One region of the Enterobacter chuandaensis genome, then DNA from elsewhere that is predicted to be linked to it. Evidence: predicted binding sites of a transcription regulator. Region 1 holds the regulator's gene; the other holds the start of a gene.
What was found. The regulator CRP, encoded in region 1, controls carbon source genes, mostly activating them, when cyclic AMP is high. The targets are predictions, from matches to a motif close to ATGTGANNNNNNTCACAT.
Positions count from the first base shown of each region.

Region 2: the regulator CRP is predicted to act here: its motif matches at 1,686-1,703, upstream of ldtB (L,D-transpeptidase).

Region 1 is NZ_CP097173.1:4,239,033-4,244,379, forward strand. It holds gene MX657_RS20495 (phosphoribulokinase) at 1-573, shown strand, start outside; gene MX657_RS20500 (OsmC family protein) at 661-1,065, opposite strand; gene crp (cAMP-activated global transcriptional regulator CRP) at 1,377-2,009, shown strand; gene MX657_RS20510 (YccS/YhfK family putative transporter) at 2,067-4,154, shown strand; gene argD (bifunctional acetylornithine/succinyldiaminopimelate transaminase) at 4,151-5,347, opposite strand, start outside.
Region 2 is NZ_CP097173.1:1,508,064-1,513,410, forward strand. It holds gene MX657_RS07275 (GntR family transcriptional regulator) at 1-624, shown strand, start outside; gene ldtB (L,D-transpeptidase) at 666-1,586, opposite strand; gene MX657_RS07285 (ABC-F family ATPase) at 1,809-3,404, shown strand; gene MX657_RS07290 (glycoside hydrolase family 31 protein) at 3,467-5,347, opposite strand, start outside.

The DNA.
Region 1 (5,347 bases):
ACCTACGACGAAGCCGTACCCTGGAACCAGGTTCCAGGCACCTTTACCCCCTGGCAACCGCTGCCGGAACCAACCGACGTGCTGTTTTATGAAGGATTGCACGGTGGTGTGGTTACGCCTCAGCACGACGTGGCGCGGCACGTGGATCTGCTGGTCGGCGTGGTCCCAATTGTTAACCTGGAGTGGATCCAGAAGCTGACGCGTGACATGAGCGAGCGCGGCCATTCGCGCGAGGCGGTAATGGACTCGGTGGTGCGTTCCATGGAAGACTACATCAACTACCTCACGCCGCAGTTCTCCCGCACCCACATTAACTTCCAGCGCGTGCCGACGGTGGACACCTCCAACCCGTTTGCCGCCAAAAGTATCCCGTCTCTGGATGAGAGCTTTGTGGTGATCCATTTCCGTAATCTTGAAGGCATTGATTACCCCTGGCTGCTGGCGATGCTGCAGGGCTCGTTTATTTCGCACATGAATACGTTAGTGGTACCGGGCGGGAAAATGGGGCTGGCGATGGAGCTCATCATGACGCCGCTGGTGGAGCGGCTGATGGAAGGGAAGCAGATCGCGTAACATCTGTTGCCGGATGGCGCTTCGCTTATCCGGCCTACGTTCGTGCAGTTGTAGGCCCGGTAAGCGCAGCGCCACCGGGCTTTGTTTTTAAGCCTCGATCACTTCATACGAATGCGTGATTTTTACCGCTTTCTCCAGCATTAACGCCACAGAGCAGTATTTCTCCGCAGAAAGATCCACCGCACGTGAAACCGCCGCGTCTTTCAGTTCTTTGCCGGTGACGATAAAGTGCAGATTAATATGGGTGAACAGGCGTGGCGCCTCTTCGCGACGTTCTGAGGTGAGTTTAACCTCGCAATCCGTCACGTCATGACGACCTTTTTGCAGAATCGACACCACGTCAATCGCGCTGCATCCGCCTGCCGCCATCAGCACCATTTCCATTGGGCTAGGGGCTTTATCGCCGGAGTTACCATCCATCAAAACCTGGTGCCCTGATGCGGACTCGCCCAGGAACGTTAAACCTTCAACCCACTTCACGCGCGCTTGCATATTCATTAACTCCAACGTTGCATTTTTGGTGACAGATTACGCGCACGTTACATTTCTCGCAATGGAAGGCGACCTGCATCATGCTGAAGCGAGACACCAGGAGACACGCGGCGAAAGCTATGCTAAAACACTCAGGATGCTACAGTAATACATTGACGTTACACATGTATGCAGAGGACATCAAACTTTACTGGCTGCGAAACGTTACGACAGCCGACTTCCCAGGGTATGGGTAAGAATTCGATTGCAACCCCAGAGTCCGGATGCATCTGATGACTCTGGTGACAGCTTATAACAGAGGATAACAGCGCATGGTGCTTGGCAAACCGCAAACAGACCCGACTCTCGAATGGTTCTTGTCTCATTGCCACATTCATAAGTACCCATCGAAGAGCACGCTGATTCACCAGGGTGAAAAAGCGGAAACGTTGTATTACATCGTCAAAGGCTCGGTGGCAGTGCTGATCAAAGATGAGGAAGGCAAAGAGATGATCCTTTCTTATCTGAACCAGGGCGATTTTATCGGTGAACTGGGCCTGTTTGAAGAAGGCCAGGAACGTAGCGCCTGGGTTCGTGCAAAGACAGCATGTGAAGTGGCTGAAATTTCCTACAAGAAATTCCGTCAGCTGATTCAGGTTAACCCTGACATCCTGATGCGTCTTTCTTCCCAGATGGCGCGCCGTCTGCAGGTGACGTCAGAGAAAGTGGGTAACCTCGCCTTCCTGGACGTGACCGGCCGCATCGCGCAGACCCTTCTGAACCTGGCGAAACAGCCAGACGCGATGACCCACCCTGACGGCATGCAAATTAAAATTACCCGTCAGGAAATTGGTCAGATCGTCGGTTGCTCCCGCGAAACAGTGGGCCGTATTCTGAAAATGCTGGAAGATCAAAACCTGATCTCCGCCCACGGTAAAACCATCGTGGTTTACGGAACCCGTTAATCCCGGTCAAACGGCGTGTCATCGTAAGGTGTCACGCCGTTTTTGTCTCTATTCCCCATGTGGCGCAGGCTGATCTATCACCCGGAAGTTAACTACGCACTGCGACAAACGCTGGTGCTGTGTCTTCCCGTGGCCGTGGGCCTGATCCTCGGACATCTTCAGCAGGGTCTGCTGTTTTCCCTCGTCCCCGCCTGCTGCAACATTGCCGGTCTGGACACGCCGCATAAACGCTTTTTCAAACGCCTGATTATCGGTGGCAGCCTGTTTGCTGGCTGTAGCCTTGCCGTCCAGCTTTTACTGGCCCGCGACATTCCGCTGCCGCTGATCCTGTCCGTGCTGGCCATGACCCTCGGCGTCACCGCCGAAATCAGCTCGCTGCACGCCCGTCTGCTTCCCGCGTCACTCATTGCGGCCATCTTCACCCTGAGCCTCGCCGGAAATATGCCCGTGTGGGAGCCGCTGCTGATCTACGCCCTCGGCACGCTGTGGTACGGGCTGTTTAACTGGTTCTGGTTCTGGCTGTGGCGTGAACAGCCGCTGCGCGAATCCCTGAGCCTGCTCTACCGCCAACTGGCCGATTATTGCGAAGCGAAATATACCCTGCTTACCCAGCACACTGACCCGGAAAAATCGCTGCCGCCGCTGCTTGCGCGCCAGCAAAAGGTGGTAGACCTGATAAGCCAGTGCTATCAGCAGCTGCACATGCTTGCCGCCAACAAAAATCACGAATACAAACGGCTGCTGCGCACCTTCCAGGTCGGGCTCGATTTGCAGGAGCATATTTCCGTAAGCCTGCATCATCCGCAGGAGGTGCAAAAGCTGGTTGAGCGCAGCCATGCCGAAGCGGTGATCCGCTGGAACGCGCAGACCGTCTCCGCGCGCCTGCGGGTGCTGGCAGATGATATTCTCTACCACCGCTACCCCACGCGCTTTACCATGGACAAACAACTCGGCGCGCTGGAGAAAATTGCCCGCCAGCACCCGGAAAACCCGGTCGGCCAGTTCGCCGCCTGGCACTTCAGCCGCATCGCCCGCGTGCTGCGCACCCAGCGACCGCTTTATCCCCGCGACCTGATGGCGGATAAACAAAAACGTCTGCCGCTGCTGCCCGCCCTCAAAAGCTACCTGTCGCTGAAATCATCCGCCCTGCGCAACGCCGCAAGGATTAGCATCATGCTCAGCATCGCCAGCCTGATGGGAATGGCCCTGCACCTGCCGAAACCGTACTGGATCTTAATGACCGTGCTGTTTGTTACCCAGAACGGCTATGGCGCCACGCGGGTGCGCATTCTGCACCGGGCAGGCGGCACGATGGCGGGGCTGATCATTGCGGGCGTGACGCTGCACTTCCACGTACCCGAGGGCTATACCCTGGCGGGCATGCTGGCGATCACGCTGGTGAGCTATCTGATCATCCGTAAAAACTACGGCTGGGCGATGGTGGGCTTTACGGTGACGGCGGTATATACCCTGCAGCTGCTTACGCTTAACGGCGAACAGTTCATCGTTGCCCGGCTGATCGACACGCTGATTGGCTGCCTGATTGCCTTTGGCGGCATGGTCTGGCTGTGGCCGCAGTGGCAGAGCGGGCTGCTGAGGCAGAACGCCCACGACGCGCTGGAAGCTGACCAGCAGGCCATTCGTCTGATCCTGAGCGACGACCCGCAGCCTTCCCCGCTGGCTTACGAACGTATGAAGGTCAACCAGGCGCATAACGCCCTGTTTAACTCGCTGAATCAGGCGATGCAGGAGCCGGGCTTTAACGCGCATTATCTGGCGGACATGAAGCTGTGGGTGACGCACAGCCAGTTTATCGTCGAGCACATTAACGCCATGACCACGCTGGCGCGCGAGCACACGATGCTGACGCCGGATCTGGCGCAGCGCTATTTGCAGTCGTGTGAAATTGCGTTGCAGCGGTGTCAGCAGCGTCTGGAGTATGACGCGCCGGGTGAGTCGGGAGATTCGAACATTCTGGAAGCACCGGAGACGCTGACCCACGGGCCGATGAGCACCCTGGAGCAGCATTTGCAGCGCGTTCTGGGACATCTGAACACCATGCACACCATTTCGTCGGTGGCATGGCGTCAGCGCCCGCATCACGGCATTTGGTTAACGCGGCGGTTAAAACGCACCGAGTATTAGCTCTTTACGATCTTCTCAACCGCCGCAGCAAAGCGGGTTAACCCGTCTTCAATGTCTTTGTCTTCTACCACCAGCGACGGCGCAAAGCGCATCACGTCCGGCCCGGCATTGAGCACCATCACCCCTTCGTGGGCGGCTGCGTGCAGAAAATCGCGCGCGCGGCCTTTGTACTGCGGCTTCAGCTCCGCGCCAATCAGCAGCCCCATGCCGCGGATCTCGCTGAAGACGTCGTACTTATCGTTAATCTGCTGGAGATGCTGCACAAACAGCTCACGCTTTGCGCTGACGCCGTTTAGCACCTCAGGGGTGTTGATGATGTCGAACGCGGCACCTGCCACGGCGCTCGCCAGCGGGTTACCGCCGTAGGTGGAGCCGTGAGACCCGACGTGGAACGCGGAGGCAATCTCCTGCGTCGTCAGCACCGCACTCACCGGGAAACCGCCGCCGAGCGCTTTGGCGCTGGTCAGAATATCCGGCGTCACGCCGTAGTGCATATAGGCAAACAGTTCTCCGGTACGCCCCATCCCGCACTGCACTTCATCAAAGACCAGCAGCGCCTGATGCTCGTCGCACAGTTCGCGCAGCCCTTTCAGGAATTCCGGGGTTGCTGCGGTCACACCGCCCTCACCCTGAATTGGCTCCACCACTACCGCGCAGGTATGGTCGTCCATCACCGCTTTCACCGCGTGCAGATCGTTAAACGGCACGTGGACGATGTCGGCCGGTTTCGGGCCGAAGCCGTCGGAATACTTCGGCTGGCCGCCAACGGAGACGGTAAAGAAGGAGCGTCCGTGGAAGGCGTTATGGAAGGCAATGATTTTGGTTTTATACGGGCTATGGCGCGTGGTTGCGTAGTAGCGTGCCAGCTTAAAGGCGGTTTCGTTCGCTTCGGTGCCGGAGTTCATAAACAGCACGCGTTCCGCGAAGGTGGCATCAATGATCTTACGACCCAGACGCAGCGCCGGTTCGTTGGTGAACACGTTGCTGGTGTGCCACAGGGTTTCACCCTGGGTTTTCAGTGCCTCCACCAGCGCAGGATGGCAGTGACCCAGCGCCGTAACCGCAATGCCGCCCGCGAAATCCACATACTCCTTGCCCTGCTGATCCCAGACGCGGCTGCCTTTCCCCTTCACCGGGATAAACTCAGCCGGTGCATAAATCGGCAGAATCACTTCATCGAATGTTGCGCGGGT
Region 2 (5,347 bases), 1.9 Mb from region 1:
GCGCTGGCGGCGGAGTTCAGCACCAGCCGGATGACCATTCAGCAGGCCATGCGCCAGCTTATCGTCGAAGGGCTGGTCTATACCCGTCAGGGGCAGGGAACGTTTATCCGCAAGAATTTCCTTCAGCTTTCCCGGTGGGATCTCTCCGGCAGCGACTACTTCGGCGCCACCAAAACCTGGGAACATCTGGGTACGGTCACCAGCCAGGTGGTGCATTTTGAACTGCGCTTCCCGAACGAAAAAGAGCAGGCGTCGCTGATGATTAACGCCGATGCGCCTGTTTATGACTTTATTCGTCTGCGTTTGCTGAACGGGGAACCCATGTCGCTGGATTCGACGATAATGCCGATGAATCTGGTTCCCGGCCTGACGAAAAGCCATCTTGAAGGTTCGGTGTTCCAGTACGTGCAGGAGACGCTGGGGCTGAAAATTATGGGGTCGTATCGCGTCGTGCGCGCGCTGAAGCCAAACGCGCTGGATATGCAGCACTTAATCTGTGAGCAGACCGATCCGGTGCTGGAGGTGGAGCAGGTGATTTATCTGGAGGACGGCACAGCGCTGGAGTACGCCCATTGCCACTATCGCTACGACCACGGCGGGATTGTGATCGTCAATAACGGATAAAAAAAGCGGGCATCGAAGCCCGCTTTTTTAATGTTGCTCTATCAGTTCAAACGAACCGGCATACCGGAACGGTTTTGAATCGCCTGGTCAACGATGGTCGTTTCCACGTCAGCCTGAGAGGTCACGGACTGCACCGCGCTGTTCAGCGAAATTGGCACGATCTCGTTGTTGTTGATCTGGTCTTCGCTGGTGGACAGCGGGTTGTGCACTTCAATATAACGGCTGCCGTCTGGCTCAGACGTTGCTTTCACCGGTTCGTTGATGAACTGCACGCGCGTACCGACCGGCACGTTTTCGAACAGGAACTTAATGTCGTCGTTACGCAGACGCACGCAGCCGTGGCTTACGCGCAGGCCGATACCGAAGTTGGCGTTGGTCCCGTGGATCGCATACAGACGACCAATATACAGAGCGTACAGGCCCATAGGGTTATCCGGACCTGCCGGCACAACGGCGGGCAACGGTTCGCCCGCAGCGATGTATTCTGCGTGCATTTTCGCGGTCGGCGTCCAGGTTGGGCCCGCTTTCTTACGCTCTACTTTGGTGGTCCAGTTCAGCGGGGTGTCTTTGCCCAGCTGGCCGATACCGATTGGCAGCACGATAACGGTGTTGGTACCTTTCGGATAGTAGTACAGACGCATTTCGGCGCTGTTGATCACGATGCCTTCATGAACGGTATCCGGCAGGATCAGCTGCTGAGGGATGTTCAGCACGGTACCCGCTTTCGGCAGATACGGATCAACGCCCGGGTTGGCTTCCAGCATGTTGGACAGGCCCAGCTGATACTGCGCAGCGTAGTACTCCAGCGGCTGCGTGTTACCCTCAGGCACCGTCACCACCTGGTTTTGACCCACCAGACGGCTTCCGTCTGTCGGCAGGGGATACGTCACCGCAGACGCGGTCTTACAAAAACCTACTACGGCTAACGCCGCCGCAAAAAGCGTTGTTAATTTCATGTTCATGTTGTGCGAGGTATCTAAGCCATTCTGGCGATGAGTTGATAAGTCTGAATCTGTGATGGGAGCGCATTATATGTGCATTCCCGCTAACAGGGAATTCAGATGTGTACGAAATCACATTTTTTTCGATTTTGTTAAAGTTTAGTGGATCGCCGCAACACGGGATCTCAATTCGGAATTGTGGCATAATGCCGTGTTTATCACACTTTTCGCAGGAATCTCCCCGTGTTAGTTACCAGCAACGTCACTATGCAGTTTGGCAGTAAGCCGCTGTTCGAAAACATTTCCGTCAAATTTGGCGGCGGCAACCGTTACGGCCTGATTGGTGCCAACGGTAGCGGAAAATCCACCTTCATGAAGATCCTCGGCGGTGACCTGGAGCCGACGCTCGGCAACGTGTCGCTCGACCCTAACGAGCGCATCGGTAAGCTGCGTCAGGATCAGTTCGCCTTTGAAGAGTTCACCGTGCTCGACACCGTGATCATGGGGCACGCGGAGCTGTGGGAAGTGAAGCAGGAGCGCGATCGCATCTACGCGCTGGCCGAAATGAGCGAAGAAGACGGCTATAAAGTGGCCGATCTGGAAACGCAGTACGGCGAGATGGACGGTTACTCAGCGGAAGCGCGTGCGGGCGAGCTGCTGCTGGGCGTGGGCATTCCGGTCGAACAGCATTACGGCCTGATGAGCGAAGTCGCGCCAGGCTGGAAGCTGCGTGTGCTGCTGGCTCAGGCGCTGTTCTCTAACCCGGACATCCTGCTGCTCGACGAACCGACGAACAACCTGGACATCGATACCATCCGCTGGCTGGAGCAGACGCTGAACGACCGTGACAGCACCATGATCATCATCTCGCACGACCGTCACTTCCTGAACATGGTCTGTACCCACATGGCGGATCTGGACTACGGCGAGCTGCGCGTTTATCCGGGCAACTACGACGAGTACATGACGGCGGCCACCCAGGCGCGTGAACGTCTGCTGGCGGATAACGCCAAGAAGAAAGCGCAGATTGCGGACCTGCAGTCCTTCGTCAGCCGCTTCAGCGCCAACGCCTCAAAATCGCGCCAGGCAACGTCGCGCGCCCGTCAGATCGACAAAATCAAGCTGGAAGAAGTTAAAGCTTCCAGCCGACAGAACCCGTTCATCCGCTTCGAGCAGGACAAGAAGCTGTTCCGTAACGCGCTGGAAGTGGAAGCACTTACCAAAGGCTTTGATGAAGGCCCGCTGTTTAAAAACTTCAACCTGCTGCTGGAAGTGGGCGAGAAGATCGCCATTCTGGGCGCCAACGGCGTGGGTAAATCCACTATGCTGAAAACCCTGGTGGGTGAACTGCAGCCGGATAACGGCACCGTGAAGTGGTCTGAAAACGCGCAGATTGGTTACTACGCGCAGGACCATGAATACGAATTCGAAAACGACCTCACCGTCTTCGACTGGATGAGCCAGTGGAAGCAGGAAGGCGACGACGAGCAGGCGGTGCGCAGCATTCTGGGTCGTCTGCTGTTCAGCCAGGACGATATCAAGAAGCCAGCCAAAGTGCTCTCCGGTGGTGAGAAGGGCCGTATGCTGTTCGGCAAGCTGATGATGGAAAAACCAAACATTCTGGTGATGGACGAACCGACCAACCACCTGGATATGGAATCTATTGAGTCGCTGAACATGGCGCTGGAGATGTATCAGGGCACCCTGATCTTTGTCTCTCACGACCGTGAGTTCGTCAGCTCACTGGCGACCCGCGTGATCGAAATTACGCCAGAGCGCGTGGTGGACTTCACCGGTAACTACGAAGATTACCTGCGCAGTAAAGGTATCGAGAGTTAAAACAAATTCCCCTTACCCCGACCCTCTCCCCATAGGGGAGAGGGCTAGGGTGAGGGGCTCTGTTACAGCACCCACTCGCCCCCTTCAACCCCGTTCACCAGCAGCGTACGTTTTTCCCCTACCGGCAACGACACCTTCAGCGCCTTCCACGCCGGACGATAGTCCCCGCGCGCGTTGACCTTCAGGTTGATGGTTGCGCCGTCGCACACCATTTCCCACTCCACCCACAGCGCATTGCCGTTCTGGTAGCCCCAGCTTTCGCCGTCGTCTTCAAACAGCATTCCTGAGGTTGTCCCCACGCCCTTCACCGGGAACAGCTTCAGCTCGCGGGTATCGTCTTTATCGGCGCTAACGTGACGGATGCGCTCGCTGAGCGGAAGAGCGGCACCGGCGCGCACCAGCAGCGGCAGTTGTTCCAGCGGGGCATCGAGGACGATCGACTGGCCCCCCGCATACCACGCGTGGGTGTAAAAATCGTACCAGCCGGTTTCGTTATCCGGCAGCCAGACGCGGCGCTTGCGCTGCCCGGCTTCAACGACGCTGGCCACCAGCAGGTCGCGGCCCAGCAGGAAGTCATCGCACTCTTCGAAGGTCTGCGCGTCGTGCTCGTGGTCGAGGAAGGTCGGGCGCAGCATCGGCTCGTCGTCGGCGTGCGCCTGCCAGAGCAGGGTGTAGAGGTACGGCAGCAGGCGGTAGCGCAGCTCAATCGCGCCGCGAATGGCGGGCGTGACGCCCGGGTACATCCACGGCTCGTTCACGGTGTGGTCATCGTTCCACGAGTGAATGGTAAAGCGCGGATGCATCACGCCGTTCTGCACCCAGCGCACAAACAGCTCTGCGTCCGGCTTGTCGCCGGAGAAACCCCCGACGTCGTGACCGACGTTGAACAGCCCGGACAGGCTCATGCCCAGCCCCATGCGGATGTTATAGCGCAGGGTGTCCCAGCTGGTGCGGTTATCGCCGCTCCAGGTCTGGACGTAGCGCTGCATCCCGGCGCAGCCGGAGCGGGAAATCAGATACGGACGCTTCTCCGGTGCGAAACGCTGCTGTGCTTCCAGCGAGGCGCGCATCATCAGCAGCGGCATCACCGGGCGAATATGCTTGATGGCGATCTCTTTGCCAAAGCCAAAGCAGCGGGCTTCCCCGTCCCACACTTCATACTCGTTGTTGTCGTTCCAGGTGGAGTCGATGCCCATTTCCAGCAGCTGTGTGGTGACGCCGTTCTGCCACCACTGCACCGTCTGCGGGTTGGTAAAGTCGAGGTGCGAGCCTTCGTCATCCCAGAAGCTGGAACGTTCGGGCGCGTCGGTTTCTGAATCGCGAATGAACAGACCGCTTTCCGCCACTTCGTTATAGCGCGGATGGTCCTGCAGCAGGCACGGCTTGATGTTCGCAGCCAGCTTCAGCCCCGCGTCGTGGAACGCCTGGCTCATCACCTTCGGCTGCGGCACCTTGTCGTAATTCCAGTTAAAGACGTAGCGCTTGCCGTTAATGGAGGTATAGCCGGACGAGAGCTGGAACGAGTCGCACGGAATGGCGTGCTCTTCGCACAGGCGGATGAAGTTCATCAGCTGGTTTTGCGCATCCGGCGCGTCAGTGTAGTGCATGGTCGAGCCGCTGTAGCCCAGGCTCCACTTCGGCCCGAACAGCGTTTTCCCGGTCAGGCGCACGAAGGCTTTGGTCACGTCCAGCACGCGCTTGCCGGTAAAGATGTAGTAATCAATATCGCCCGCTTCCGCCTGCCAGCGGCGGTAGGCGGTGTGGTAGTTGTCGATCTCGTTGCCCAGATCCAGCCAGCAGCTGCTCAGGTTGTCGTAGAACAGGCCGTAGCTCACGTCATCGCGGCGGGTGATAGTGAACGGGATGTGCTTGTACAGCGGGTCGGTGCTGGCCGCGTTGTACCCCATCGCGTCAAGGTTGCGCATCTCGTAACGTTTGCCGTT